3 regions of the Caballeronia sp. INML3B genome follow, and region 1 is predicted to be linked to each of the others. Evidence: predicted binding sites of a transcription regulator. Region 1 holds the regulator's gene; each other region holds the start of a gene.
The links. The regulator LexA, encoded in region 1, represses DNA repair genes until DNA is damaged. The targets are predictions, from matches to a motif close to ACTGTATNNNNATACAGT.
Positions count from the first base shown of each region.

Region 2: NCS58_RS10495 (ATP-dependent helicase) is a predicted target of LexA. The motif match lies at 2,268-2,285, and genes of this name have one in related genera.
Region 3: dinB (DNA polymerase IV) is a predicted target of LexA. The motif match lies at 2,136-2,153, and genes of this name have one in related genera.

Region 1 covers NZ_JALQDI010000008.1:5,851-9,999, forward strand. The annotation lists gene NCS58_RS07040 (universal stress protein) at 1-159, shown strand, start outside; gene NCS58_RS07045 (DUF2939 domain-containing protein) at 177-776, opposite strand; gene NCS58_RS07050 (hypothetical protein) at 877-1,203, opposite strand; gene lexA (transcriptional repressor LexA) at 1,410-2,087, opposite strand; gene NCS58_RS07060 (sulfate ABC transporter substrate-binding protein) at 2,346-3,380, shown strand; gene cysT (sulfate ABC transporter permease subunit CysT) at 3,472-4,149, shown strand, end outside.
Region 2 covers NZ_JALQDI010000015.1:289,910-294,058, reverse strand. The annotation lists gene NCS58_RS10515 (MATE family efflux transporter) at 1-623, opposite strand, end outside; gene NCS58_RS10510 (RNA-binding S4 domain-containing protein) at 875-1,096, opposite strand; gene NCS58_RS10505 (hypothetical protein) at 1,391-1,849, shown strand; gene NCS58_RS10500 (hypothetical protein) at 1,910-2,167, shown strand; gene NCS58_RS10495 (ATP-dependent helicase) at 2,318-4,149, shown strand, end outside.
Region 3 covers NZ_JALQDI010000044.1:8,423-12,571, reverse strand. The annotation lists gene NCS58_RS20370 (ATP-binding protein) at 1-369, shown strand, start outside; gene NCS58_RS20365 (response regulator transcription factor) at 537-1,220, shown strand; gene NCS58_RS20360 (DUF3563 family protein) at 1,247-1,441, opposite strand; gene NCS58_RS20355 (hypothetical protein) at 1,734-2,099, shown strand; gene dinB (DNA polymerase IV) at 2,263-3,441, shown strand; gene NCS58_RS20345 (TauD/TfdA family dioxygenase) at 3,621-4,149, shown strand, end outside.

The DNA of each region.
Region 1 (4,149 bases):
GGTCTCGCGCGCTGGTGGATGGGCGCGGGCAACACTCCGTTGCTCGACCGCGTGAAGTGCAGCATTCTTGTAGCCGTCTGTCAGGCCGGTGAATCGGCGGAGGCCGAAGATGAAGCGGCCTACGCCGCGAAACCGGTCAAGGCCGAAGCCGGCGCCTGAAGAGGACGTTCGACGCGTCACCCGTTGAGATCGACCGCGACGAGCTTCCATGTCATGAGGCCGTAGCGATGGAAGATCGCCGAGTAACGCGCATCTCCGGCGCCGTGCTGATACGTGACGACGAACGTGTTCAGGCTTCGATAACCGGCCGTGGTCTGGGGCGGCACCTTCGGTGTCTGCTGCGCGGTCGTGACGCCGGGGGCCGGCGCGTCCGGGTGCGCCGCCGATGAGCCGCTCCCGGCCGGCGGCGGCTGCTCGCCCGGATCGCCGCGCGGCGGAATGCCGTTCAGAATCGCCGCGACGCCGTCCGGTGTCGCATAGGAGTCCACCAGAGGACCGACGAGCGCTGCGCCGATCATCGCCCCGATGATCGCGAGCGGATTGCCGCTCTTTTGTATATCGACGCGGCGCGTGAGCAGCGCGCCGACCTGCTCCTTGAGGCTCGCGCGCAGCGCGGGAAAATCGACGTACTCGTTGACGGTCTGCGCATCGCGCGCATCGGCTGCGCGTTTTACGCGGTTCAGCGCGATGTAAGGCGACGCATAGATAAAAGCGAGCGCCGCGGCGAGAATCAGGACGACGACTGCGGCGGCGACGGAGCGGCTAGTGCGGGACATGCGACGGCGAAGCCTCTCTGCAAAACGTGAATCTGAAATTGACCTCGCAGGCGCGTGATAAATCCCGTTAATTCACATTCTGCGGGCGGTGCGCCTCGTTTCAGGCGAGGATGCCGCCGGTGAGCCCCGCGTTTTCCTCCGCGATGCAACGGTCGATCATGCGCGACACTTCGTCGATCTTGCCTACCAGAATCACGCGTGACTGGCCGCGATAGACACGCACCGGCGCGCGCTGTTCCGGCTCCGCATGCACTGTGCTGTTCAACGACACGCGCGCGAAAGCCGGCTGCTGGGACGGCAGCGCGGGCATTTCGTCGAAGAGATCCGACGTAGTTTCGGCGCGCGGCATGCCGCAGGCGATCAGCGCGCGCAGATGGCGCAGGCGGCCGAATTGACGGAAGGGCAGCAGCCGGGCAAAACGTTCCATGATGACTCTCCAGACGATAGGACGCACCGCGGCGCACCGCGCACGGCGGCCGTCATGCTTGTTATGTTTGAACCGGCTCGACTGAACGTCGAAAGCGGTTGGTGAGGCTATCTTGCGATGTCAATGAGACATTTCTTGTCCCGTTGCGAAAGTGAGCGAATGATTTGCCTCCGACTTTCGCTTCCCGCCCATGTCGCGCGGAGACCTCAGAACTCGCCTGAACGAATCAGCCCGACCGCGATGCCTTCCAGCGCGAAATCGCTGCTGCCGGAGCGCACGAAAATATTCTCGTAGTCCGGGTTTTCGGCGATGAGCTCGACGCCGTCCGGACGGCGTTTCCAGCGTTTGACCGTCACGTCGTCGCCGAGACGCGCGACCACGATCTGTCCGTCTTTCGCTTCGGTGCGCTTCTGCACGGCCAGCAAGTCGCCGTCGAGGATGCCGGCGTCGCGCATCGAGAGGCCGCGCACTTTCAGCAGATAGTCCGGCCGGCTGGAAAAGAGCGCGGGGTCGCAGGCGTAATGCTGCGAGATGTGTTCCTGCGCGAGGATCGGACTCCCGGCCGCGACACGCCCGACGAGCGGCAGCGACAGCTGCATGATGCTCTGATGCGGCAGCGTGAATTGATGGGGCATGTCCTCCGAACGATCGGAGCGCGAGGCATCGCCGAGCAGCCTGATGCCGCGCGACGAGCCCGCCGCGAGTTCGATCACGCCCTTGCGCGCCAGCGCCCGCAAGTGCTCCTCCGCGGAATTCGCCGAGCTGAAGCCGAGTTCCGCCGCAATCTCGGCGCGCGTCGGCGGAAAGCCCGTGCGGTCGATCGCGCGCTGGATCAGTTCGAACACCTGCTGCTGCCGCGCGGTAAGTTTTGATGTCTTGGTCACTGGCTCGGGCCCTTGGTGCACTGTATGGATGGACAGATGACTGTATTTTTATACAGTATTTCGCGCTTTTCAAGCTTTACTTTAAGTTCGCCCGTCTGCGGCTGCCGCGCGCACGCTTAGCGGCCGCGATCGCTTTTTCCATCCAGGAATATCGTTCTTAGCAGTTTTACGTATAAAAAAGTGAATAACGATTATTTCTAATCATATAGACGCCTCGATAGACTGATTCCGTCAATTCGATAAGACGGAGAACGGGGAATGCAAAGCATCAGACTGGGATTGGGCAAAGGCGCGCGGCGCCTGCTCGCGGCGGCGGCGCTGACGGCGGCGGGCGTTGGGATGGCCGCGTCGGCCTTCGCGCAGACGTCGTTTCTGAACGTCTCATACGACCCGACCCGCGAGCTGTATCAGGACTTCAATCAGGCGTTCGCGAAAAAGTGGAAGGCCGATACCGGCGAGACGGTGACCTTCAAGCAATCGCACGGCGGCTCGGGCGGACAGGCTCGCGCGGTGCTCGACGGTCTGCAGGCCGACGTCGTCACGCTCGCGCTCGCTTACGACATCGATGCGCTCGCCTCCAAGGGACTCGTCGGCGCGGATTGGCAAAAGCGCCTGCCGGACAACGCGTCGCCGTACACGTCGACGATCGTGTTCCTCGTGCGCAAAGGCAATCCGAAGCACATCAAGGACTGGGACGATCTGACGAAGCCCGGCGTGTCGATCGTCACGCCGAACCCCAAGACCTCGGGCGGCGCGCGCTGGAATTACCTCGCGGCGTGGGCGTATGCGCAGCACAAGCCGGGCGGCAACGAGCAGACCGCGAAAGATTTCGTGACGAAGCTCTATAAGAATGCCGGCGTGCTCGATTCCGGCGCGCGCGGCGCCACGACGAGCTTCGTGCAGCGCGGCCAGGGCGACGTGCTGATCGCGTGGGAAAACGAAGCGTTCCTTTCGGTGAAAGAGTTCGGCACCGACAAGTTCGAGATCGTCGTGCCGACGGTGAGCATCCTCGCGGAACCGCCGGTCGCGGTGGTCGACAAGGTCGTCGACAAGCACGGCACGCGCAAGCTCGCCGATGCCTATCTCAAGTACCTGTATAGCGACGAAGGACAGCAGATCGCCGCACGCAACTTTTATCGGCCGCGCTCGGACAAGGTGCCCGCCGAACTCACCAAGCAGTTTCCGAAGCTGAAGCTCTACACCATCGACGACACGTTCGGCGGCTGGACCAAGGCGCAGAAGACGCATTTCGCGGACGGCGGCGTGTTCGATTCGATCTATCAACCGCAGTAACAGAAGAAGCGGGCGACGCGGCGCATCCATGACGCCGCGCGCCCGAAGCAGCAACGCGCCTCACCCCGGCGCAAAAAAGGATCAATCAAGGATGACGACCCTCACATTCAAGAAGCCGAGCGCGCTTCCCGGGTTCGGCCTGACGCTCGGCATCACGGTGGCGTACTTGAGCCTCGTGGTGCTGATTCCGCTCGCCGCCACCTTCGCGAAGACGGCGACGCTCGACTGGGCGCAGTTCGTACGCGCAGTGACCTCGCCGCGCGTGCTCGCGTCGTATCGGCTCACGTTCAGCGCGGCGCTCGGCGGCGCACTCATCAACGCGGTGTTCGGCTTTCTCGTCGCGTGGGTGCTTGTGCGCTACACGTTTCCGTTCAAGCGCATCGTCGATGCGATCGTCGATCTGCCGTTTGCGCTGCCGACTTCCGTCGCGGGCATCTCGCTCGCCGCGGTCTATGCGGGCAACGGCTGGATCGGGCAATATCTCGCGCCGCTCGGCATCAAGGTCGCCTTCACGCCGCTGGGCGTGCTCGTCGCGCTGACGTTCATCGGCTTGCCTTTCGTCGTGCGCACGGTTCAGCCCGTGCTGGAAGAATTCGAACGGGAGCAGGAAGAGGCCGCCGCGTGCCTTGGCGCGACGCGCTGGCTGACGTTTCGCCGCGTCGTGCTGCCTTCGGTCTTTCCCGCGCTACTGACGGGTTTCGCGCTCGCGTTCGCGCGCGCACTCGGCGAGTACGGCTCGGTGATCTTCATCGCGGGCAATGTGCCGATG
Region 2 (4,149 bases), on a different contig from region 1:
GCCGAACCGAGAAAGCCTTCGCGCGGCAGGCCGTACGCGCCGTGAATCAGCCCGTAGTTGAGAAAGCCGTTGACGAAAACTCCGCCGATGGAAATCCACAGGAGCCGGCGCGCCGCGCCGATCGCGGGCAGAAACGCGCGCATCATCCCGACGCCGATGAGACTGCCAGGCGTCCCCCAGCGCAGCACCGCGCAATATTCACCGACGTTCTTCGCGAGCGTCGCCGGTTCGTGGAATGCAAGCAGGATCGGCTCGGCGTAGCTCAGCAGCACGAACGCTGGCACGGCGAGCAGGACGGAAAGCATGAGCCCCGTCCAGTAGATGCCGGGCACCCGATCGTCGGCATTCGCGCCGCGCGCATGCGCGACCGATACGGAAACCGACGTCAGCACGCCCTGCAGCAGCGTCACGACGACGAAAAAGAGATTCGCACCGAGACCGCCGGCGGCGAGCGCGTCGGGGCCAAGCGAGCCGAGCAGGATGGTGTCGGTGACGCCCATCGCCATCTGCGAGAGCTGGGCGATGGCGAGCGGCGCGGCGAGACGCGCCGTGTCGACGGCGTGCCGCGAGAGGCTCGGCGGTCCTTGATGCGCGCGCGCGGCGGGCGTGACTTGCGGTTGCATGGCTGATCGGATGGAAACAAAGGCGGCGCATCAGTCAATGCACTGAGCGTCGCGGACTGGAATGCGGAAGGGCAACAAGCGGAGCGCACTGCGAAACGTGCGCTGACGGGAAAACCGACGCTACAGACCCGGCGCTGAAACCAGAACGAAAGACGACTAGCTTATTGCCTCGCGTGCGGCCTGTCGATGACGTGATCGCTTATGAGCCGGATTTCTCAAGCGCGTGGCGCGTGCACGCAAGCGGCGCGGTGCTACTCGGGCGCGCGCACGTGGATCGTCTGGCCGTCGAGCTTCACCTTCTGGCCCGCGCGGATCTTGCAGGTCTTGCGCAGCTCCACTTTGCCGTCGACGGTGACATCGCCCATCGCGACGCGCGCCTTCGCCGAGCCGCCGCTATCCGCGAGGCCCATCAGCTTGAGCAGATTGTGGAGTTCGACGTACTCGCTCGTGAGGGTGAATTGGAGTGGCGGCATGGGACGGGTGAAGCGGGAAAGGCCTCCATGATAAACCACGAACATGCGTGCGCCGGGCATGCGCCGTGCTGTGCCATCGCGGGACCGGTAATCGGAACGCAAGTGAACGGGTTGGCAAATGTAGCCAGATGAAACCTTCGGTAACAATGACTGGTTTTCGCGAACTTGCCCGATCGTCGCCCGGTCCGACCGTTTGATCGATGCAGCTTCGGTCATCTTTCCAATCGACAAAAGTCGCGCGGTTCGCTCGCCATGATCAGAGCCGCCGACGCCAACTAAAGAGAGGACTAGCTCATGACTCGCGCACGAATCCTTTTGATCGGCTCCGCCATCGCCACGCTCGCCGCTTCGGGCGCTTATGCTCAGACCGCGCCCCAAGCCGCCCCGATGCAGCCTCAGACCGTGCAGCCGATGCAGGCTGCGCCCACGCAGGCGCCCGGCCAGATCGGTAATGCGATGCCCGCACAGGCCCAGCAGCCGATGACGCCGCCGCAGCAGAACGTCGTCGCGCCGGCGCCGACCGATCCGCTGGTCCAGCGCCGCAACGCGAACGCGCAGGCGAACGCCGAGTATCGCGCGTCGAAGAAGGCGTCGAAGGCCGAGTTGAAGGCGCAGAACCAGCAGGCGAAGGCGCAGTACAAGGAAGAAGTGCAGAACGCGAAGATCAATCGCAAGGCGGACAAGGACGCCGCGAAGGCGGAACTGAACGCGACGGAGCCGGGCACGCCGAAGGACACGGGCCTGCAGCACTGAGCGTGACGCGCCGCGAGTCCGCGCGGTGCGGCTCGCGGCATCTACAAAAGGGAGGACATCATGAATCGAAAAATCAATGCGCTACTGGCGGCGCTGATTGCCGGAACGTTCGCGAGCGTGAGTGCGGCATCGTTCGCGCAGACGACGTCCGACGCACCGACCGCCGCCGATCAAAAGGCCGCGAAGGAACAGACGAAGGCCGACAAGAAGGCGGCCGTCGCACAAGCCAAGGCCGACAAGAAGAAGACGGAGGCGCAGTCCGACGCCAACGAAGCCGCCGCCGACGCGAAGCTGAAGAACGCGAAGAAGGCGGAGTAGTACGCGCTTTCCGTACCAATGCGAGCCCGGTTCCCCGCGAACCGGGCTCGCTGCTTTTTGGGGCCAAAACTCCAGTCGAGCCAAAGGCTTGCGTGCGCGGGTTGTATGGATATACAGTGTGCGTCACTCATTTCCGCCCCCTTCTTCCACGTGCTCACGCTTCCCGACACCGCCGACGCCGCGTCCGATTCCACCGCGAAACAGGTCGCCGACTATCTCGCGAAGCTCAACGAGGCGCAGCGTGAAGCTGTCGAATTCGGCGTCGACGAACCGGGGCGCGCGGGCGGGCCGCTGCTCGTGATCGCCGGCGCGGGCTCGGGCAAGACCAACACGCTCGCGCATCGCGTCGCGCATCTGCTGGTGAAGGGCGCCGATCCGCATCGCATTCTGCTGCTCACATTTTCGCGCCGCGCGGCGCTCGAAATGACGCGGCGCGTCTCGCGCATCGCGATAAACGCGCTCGGCAAGAAAAGCGCCATCGCGCAGGGGCTGACGTGGTCGGGCACGTTTCACAGCGTCGGCGCGCGGCTGTTGCGCGATTACGCCGATCTCGTCGGACTCGCGCCGTCTTTTACGATCAACGATCGCGAAGACTCCGCCGATCTCATGAATCTGGTGCGGCACGAGCTTGGCTTGTCGTCGAAGGAGAAGCGCTTTCCCGCGAAATCGACCTGCTTCGCGATCTACTCGCGCGTCGTGAACACGGGCGCGTCGCTCAGCCACGTGCTCGATCAGTCGTATCCATGGTGCCGTGAGTGGGAAGCCGATCTGAAGCGTCTGTTCGCGGCCTACGTCAGCGCGAAACAGGCGCAAAGCGTGCTCGATTACGACGACCTCCTGCTGTACTGGTCGCATCTCGCGGCCGAGCCATCGGTGGCGGCGGATCTCGCGAGCCGTTTCGATCACGTGCTCGTCGACGAATATCAGGACACCAACCGCCTGCAGGCGTCCATCCTGCTCGCGATGAAGCCGGACGGGCGCGGCCTGACCGTCGTCGGCGACGACGCGCAATCCATCTATTCGTTTCGCGGCGCGACCGTGCGCAACATCCTCGATTTTCCGGGCCATTTCGATCCGCCCGCGGCGACCGTCGCGCTCGATCGCAACTATCGCTCGACGCTGCCGATTCTCGAGGCATCGAATGCGGTGATCGGGCTCGCGTCGGAGCGCTATACGAAGAACCTGTGGACCGACAAGGCCTCGGCGCAGAAGCCGCGCGTCGTCTCCGTCGCCGATGAAGCCGCCCAGGCGCGCTATGTCGTCGAGAAAGTGCTCGAGGCGCGCGAGGCGGGCATGAAGCTCAAGGCGCAAGCCGTGCTGTTCCGCGCCGCGCATCACAGTGCGACGCTCGAAATCGAACTCACGCGGCGGAACATTCCCTTCGTGAAGTTCGGCGGACTCAAGTTTCTCGATTCGGTCCACGTGAAGGATGTGCTGGCGGTGCTGCGCTGGGCGGAGAATCCGCGCGACCGCGTCGCGGGCTTTCGGGTCGCGCAGTTGCTGCCGGGCATCGGTCCGGCGATCGCGGGGCGCTTGCTCGACAGCGTTGCGCAAGACGAGGCGCCGGGTGCGATTGCCAGGTTTCAGGCGCCCGCACGCGCCAGCGAAGACTGGCCGCGCTTCGTCGGGCTGATGGCAAAGCTCTGCGGCCGCGAATCCGGCTGGCCGGCGGAGTTCGAAATGATCCGCCGCTGGTATGAGCCGCATCTGGAGCGCAATCACGAGGACGCGGCGATCCGCATCGGCGACGTGCTGCAGATGGAAAGCATCGCGTCGACGTATCCCACGCGCGAGCGCTTTCTCACCGAGCTCACGCTCGATCCGCCCGACGCGACGAGCGACGAATCCGGCGTGCCGATGCTCGACGAAGACTATCTGATTCTCTCGACCATCCACTCGGCGAAGGGCCAGGAATGGCGCAACGTGTTCGTGCTGAACGGCGTGGACGGCTGCATTCCATCCGATCTGGGCACGGGCAGCGA
Region 3 (4,149 bases), on a different contig from region 1:
GTCGAGACGGACATCGGGATGGCGGTGAAGAATCTCGTGTCGAACGCGGTGCGCTATACGCCGGATGGCGGCACCATCGACCTGCGCATGCGGCGTGACGGCGACATGGTCTGGATCGACGTGATCGACAACGGCCCGGGCATCGACGAAGCACTGCTGCCGCGCGTGTTCGATCGCTTTTTCCGGGCGAATCCGGACGTGGAGGGCAGCGGGCTAGGCTTGTCCATCGTGAAGGCTATCGCCGCGCGCTACGGCGGCGACGTCACGCTGAGAAACCGCAGCGACGGCCAATCGGGCATCGTCGCTTCAATCAGCTTTCCGGTCGAAGAAGTCAGCGAAAACGTGCCTGCGCCTGTATTCAACACGTAGGGATTTGCGCGCGCTTTTACGACGATTACAATGCATTCGCTGCGCGGCACAAAGCGATCTTCACCGGTCAGTAGAAGAATTAAATAGACCGGTCGTGCGTTTGGATTTTTCGGGCCGCATTCCTAGGCGCGTGGCGCGCGCCATTCTCGCGAGGCGCGGGGTGGAACATGCGAATTCTCCTGATCGAAGACGACGTGCAGATCGGCACGAGCCTCATGCGTGCGCTCAAGGATGCCGACTATGCCGTGGACTGGGTCCGCGACGGCAACGCGGGCCGCGAGGCGATCAACGCCGCCGAATACACCGTCGTGCTGCTCGATCTCGGCTTGCCGGGCGTGACGGGCATCGAGCTGTTGCGACAGGCGCGCACGGGCGGAAACGCGACGCCGGTGCTGATCCTCACCGCGCGCGATGATGTCGACACACGCGTTCAGGGCCTCGATCTCGGCGCCGACGACTATCTGCTCAAGCCCTTCAATATGCCCGAACTCCTTGCGCGCATCCGCGCGGTGCTGCGGCGCAAGGCGGGCTACGCGGTCTCGCGTCTCGGCGACGATTCGATCTGCCTCAATCTCGACCAGCGCACGCTCACCTGCGGCGAGAATTCGGGCGTGCTGTCCGCACGTGAATTCGCGCTGATGCACGCGCTGCTCGAACGTCCCGGCACGATCTTCTCGCGCGACCAACTGGAAGACCGGCTCTATGGCTGGGGCAAGGAAGTGGAGAGCAACGCCGTGGACGTGCTGATCCATTCGGTGCGCAAGAAATTCGGCGCGGGCGTGATCCGCAACGTGCGCGGGCTCGGCTGGACCGTGATGCTCGGGCAGGCGGGCCGCGAGGAAACGAAGTAGCGCGCGTTGCATCGGCGGCGCGGCGCTCAGGGCCGATCGTGATGCCGCCCGAGGGCGCCGCAGAAATACATGCTGTAGTCGTGATCCTGCGTTTCGACCTGACGCATGCGGCGTTCGAGATCGGCGAGATCGCTCGATGATGCGAGATAGGCGTCGCGGGCCTCGTCCGGCGTGTGAATCGAGAAGAGATGGTCGATGGACTGCGAAAGACGTGCAAACATGATGTGCTCCCGTCGTTGAAAAAAGGCCGATATGAGTGGGGCCGACGAAAGCAGGTTATGCCCGGCGAATTAGAAAGGAATGAGAGCGCAATCGCATGCCTTCGATGCGCGATTGCGCCCTTCGCATGACGAAGCGTTCGCCAACGCACCGTGAATCCGATCGCACTGCGGGCAGGCACTGCCGCGCCGCACCATCCCGTGCTATCGTGCTTTTATACGGGTTACATGCGGGTTTCGATACGAAACGCCGTGCGTCATCCGCGTTCGTCGATCGTCTCTCGTGAAGGCCGCCATGAACGATGTGTCTCGTATCCTCAGTGCCCGCGACCGCGTCGAGTTGCTCTGCTGGCTCACGTGCGGCAGTCTCGGCGCGTATTACCTGAATGGCGACTGGCCTGCCGCCTCGTTTCACGTGCAGGCCGCGCATAAATGGCTCGACCGGCATCAGCGCCTCGCGGACTGGCTCACGGTCGCCAAGCTCGCCGCCATTGCACGCGAGATCGCCACGCAGCATTGCGCGCTGCTCGAAGCGGACTGGGCGCGCGACGCCGTCGAGGAAATCCTCGACAGTGAAGACCTCAACTATCAATCGGATGTCGTCCGGCAGGTCTTCGACGATTGCCGCCGCGCACTCGCCGAAAAGCGCACGCCGGAATGACGTGCTCGCGCGCACGGGCAGGCTCTAGCGCGAATTACTGTATGGATGTACAGTAAGCCATTTTTATTGCCTGGCGGCACTGCCTTAGCATGTTCGGTGCGTTCTCCTCTGTCGATTTCGCCTTGAGCGCGTCTCGTTGCGCAGCGACGTTCTGATCGCCGCAATGGACACGCCGTCTCCGACACCCGCGCCGCGCCGCATCGCGCATCTCGACATGGATGCGTTCTTCGCGTCGGTCGAACTCCTGCGTTATCCCGAACTGCGCGGCATGCCCGTCGTGGTCGGCGGCGGCCGCAGCGCCACGCCCGAGACGCTCCCCGACGGCTCGCGCCGCTTCAGGCGCCTGCGCGATTACGCGGGCCGCGGCGTCGTGACCACATCCACTTACGAGGCGCGCAAGTTCGGCGTCTTTTCCGCAATGGGCATGATGAAGGCCGCGCAGCTCGCGCCCGACGCGATCCTTCTGCCGACCGACTTCGAGTCCTATCGCCACTACTCGCGCCTCTTCAAGGCCGCGATCGCGACGTTTACGACGCAGATCGAGAATCGCGGCATCGACGAGATTTATATCGACGTCAGCGATCTGCCTGGCGAGCCGGCCGATATCGGTCAGCGGATGAAGGACGCCGTGCGCGAGGCGACCGGGCTCACGTGCTCGATCTGCATCGCGCCGAACAAGCTGCTCGCAAAGATCGGCTCCGAGCTCGACAAGCCCGACGGCCTCACCATCCTCACGATGGCCGACCTGCCGACGCGCATCTGGCCGCTCGCCGCGCGCAAGGTGAACGGCATCGGCCCGAAGGCGAGCGAAAAACTCGCGGCGCTCGGCATCGTCACTGTGGGCGATATCGCCGCCGCCGATCCCGGGTTCCTGCAGACGCACTTCGGCGGCACGTATGCCGCATGGCTCGCGCGCATCGCGCAGGGACAGGACGAGCGGCCTGTCGTCGTGAGTTCGACACCCAAGTCGATGAGCCGCGAGACCACGTTCGAGCGCGACTTTCATCCGAAGCAGGATCGCGCGACGCTCTCCGCGGAGTTCACGGGCCTGTGCACGCGTGTCGCCGAGGACTTGCAGCGCAAAGGCTATGTCGGGCGCACGGTGGGCATCAAGCTGCGCTTCGACGACTTTCGCACCGTGACGCGCGATCTCACCGTGCCTGTTGCGACCGCTGATCCGGTCGAGATCCGCCGCGCCGCGACCGAATGCCTGAAGCGAATCGTGCTCGATCGCCGCATCCGGTTGCTTGGCGTGCGCGTCAGCGCGCTCGCGGGGCGCGATGAGAGTGGTTTCGCCGAGCCGGTGCAGGTCGAATTACCGTTCGACGCCGCCGGCGACTAAGCGTTTCCCCGTACGGCGCACTCGTCACCCAATGCCTATTAGGCTGATCAATACAGAAGTCTTTCATTGGTTCACCGCTCTGAGCGGGCTTTATCGCAGCGGCGCATAACGAAAGCTCGGATCCTTCGTTGCCGGCTCAATCGACGCGCGTTAGATTGTTCGCTTCCCCGAAGTTATCGATGGTTATCGATTCGACCGTGACGATTCAGACCGCTTTCAATCCCGCTCTCGCTTCCCTTGCCACATCCCGCGAAGCCGCCGATCAACCCATCGAGATTCGCCAGTTCGACGCGCCGCTCGGCGCCGAAGTGATCGGGCTCGATCTGTCGAAGCCGATATCGAAAGCCGATTTCGCGCGCATTCACCGCGCGCACCTGGATCATCACGTGCTCGTGTTTCGCGATCAGCGGATCACGCCCGATGAGCAGGTCGCGTTCAGCAAGCGTTTCGGCCCGTTGCAGATTCACGTGCTGCATCAGTTCGCGCTCGCGGGACATCCGGAAGTGCTGATCGTGTCGAACATCGTCGAGAACGGCAAGCCGATCGGCCTCGGCGATGCAGGCCATTTCTGGCACTCGGATCTCTCGTACAAGGACAAGCCGAGTCTCGGGTCACTTTTGCATGCGCAGGAATTGCCCACGGTCGGCGGCGACACGCTCTTTGCGAACCAGCATCTCGCGTGGGACACGCTGCCCGTGCATCTGCGCG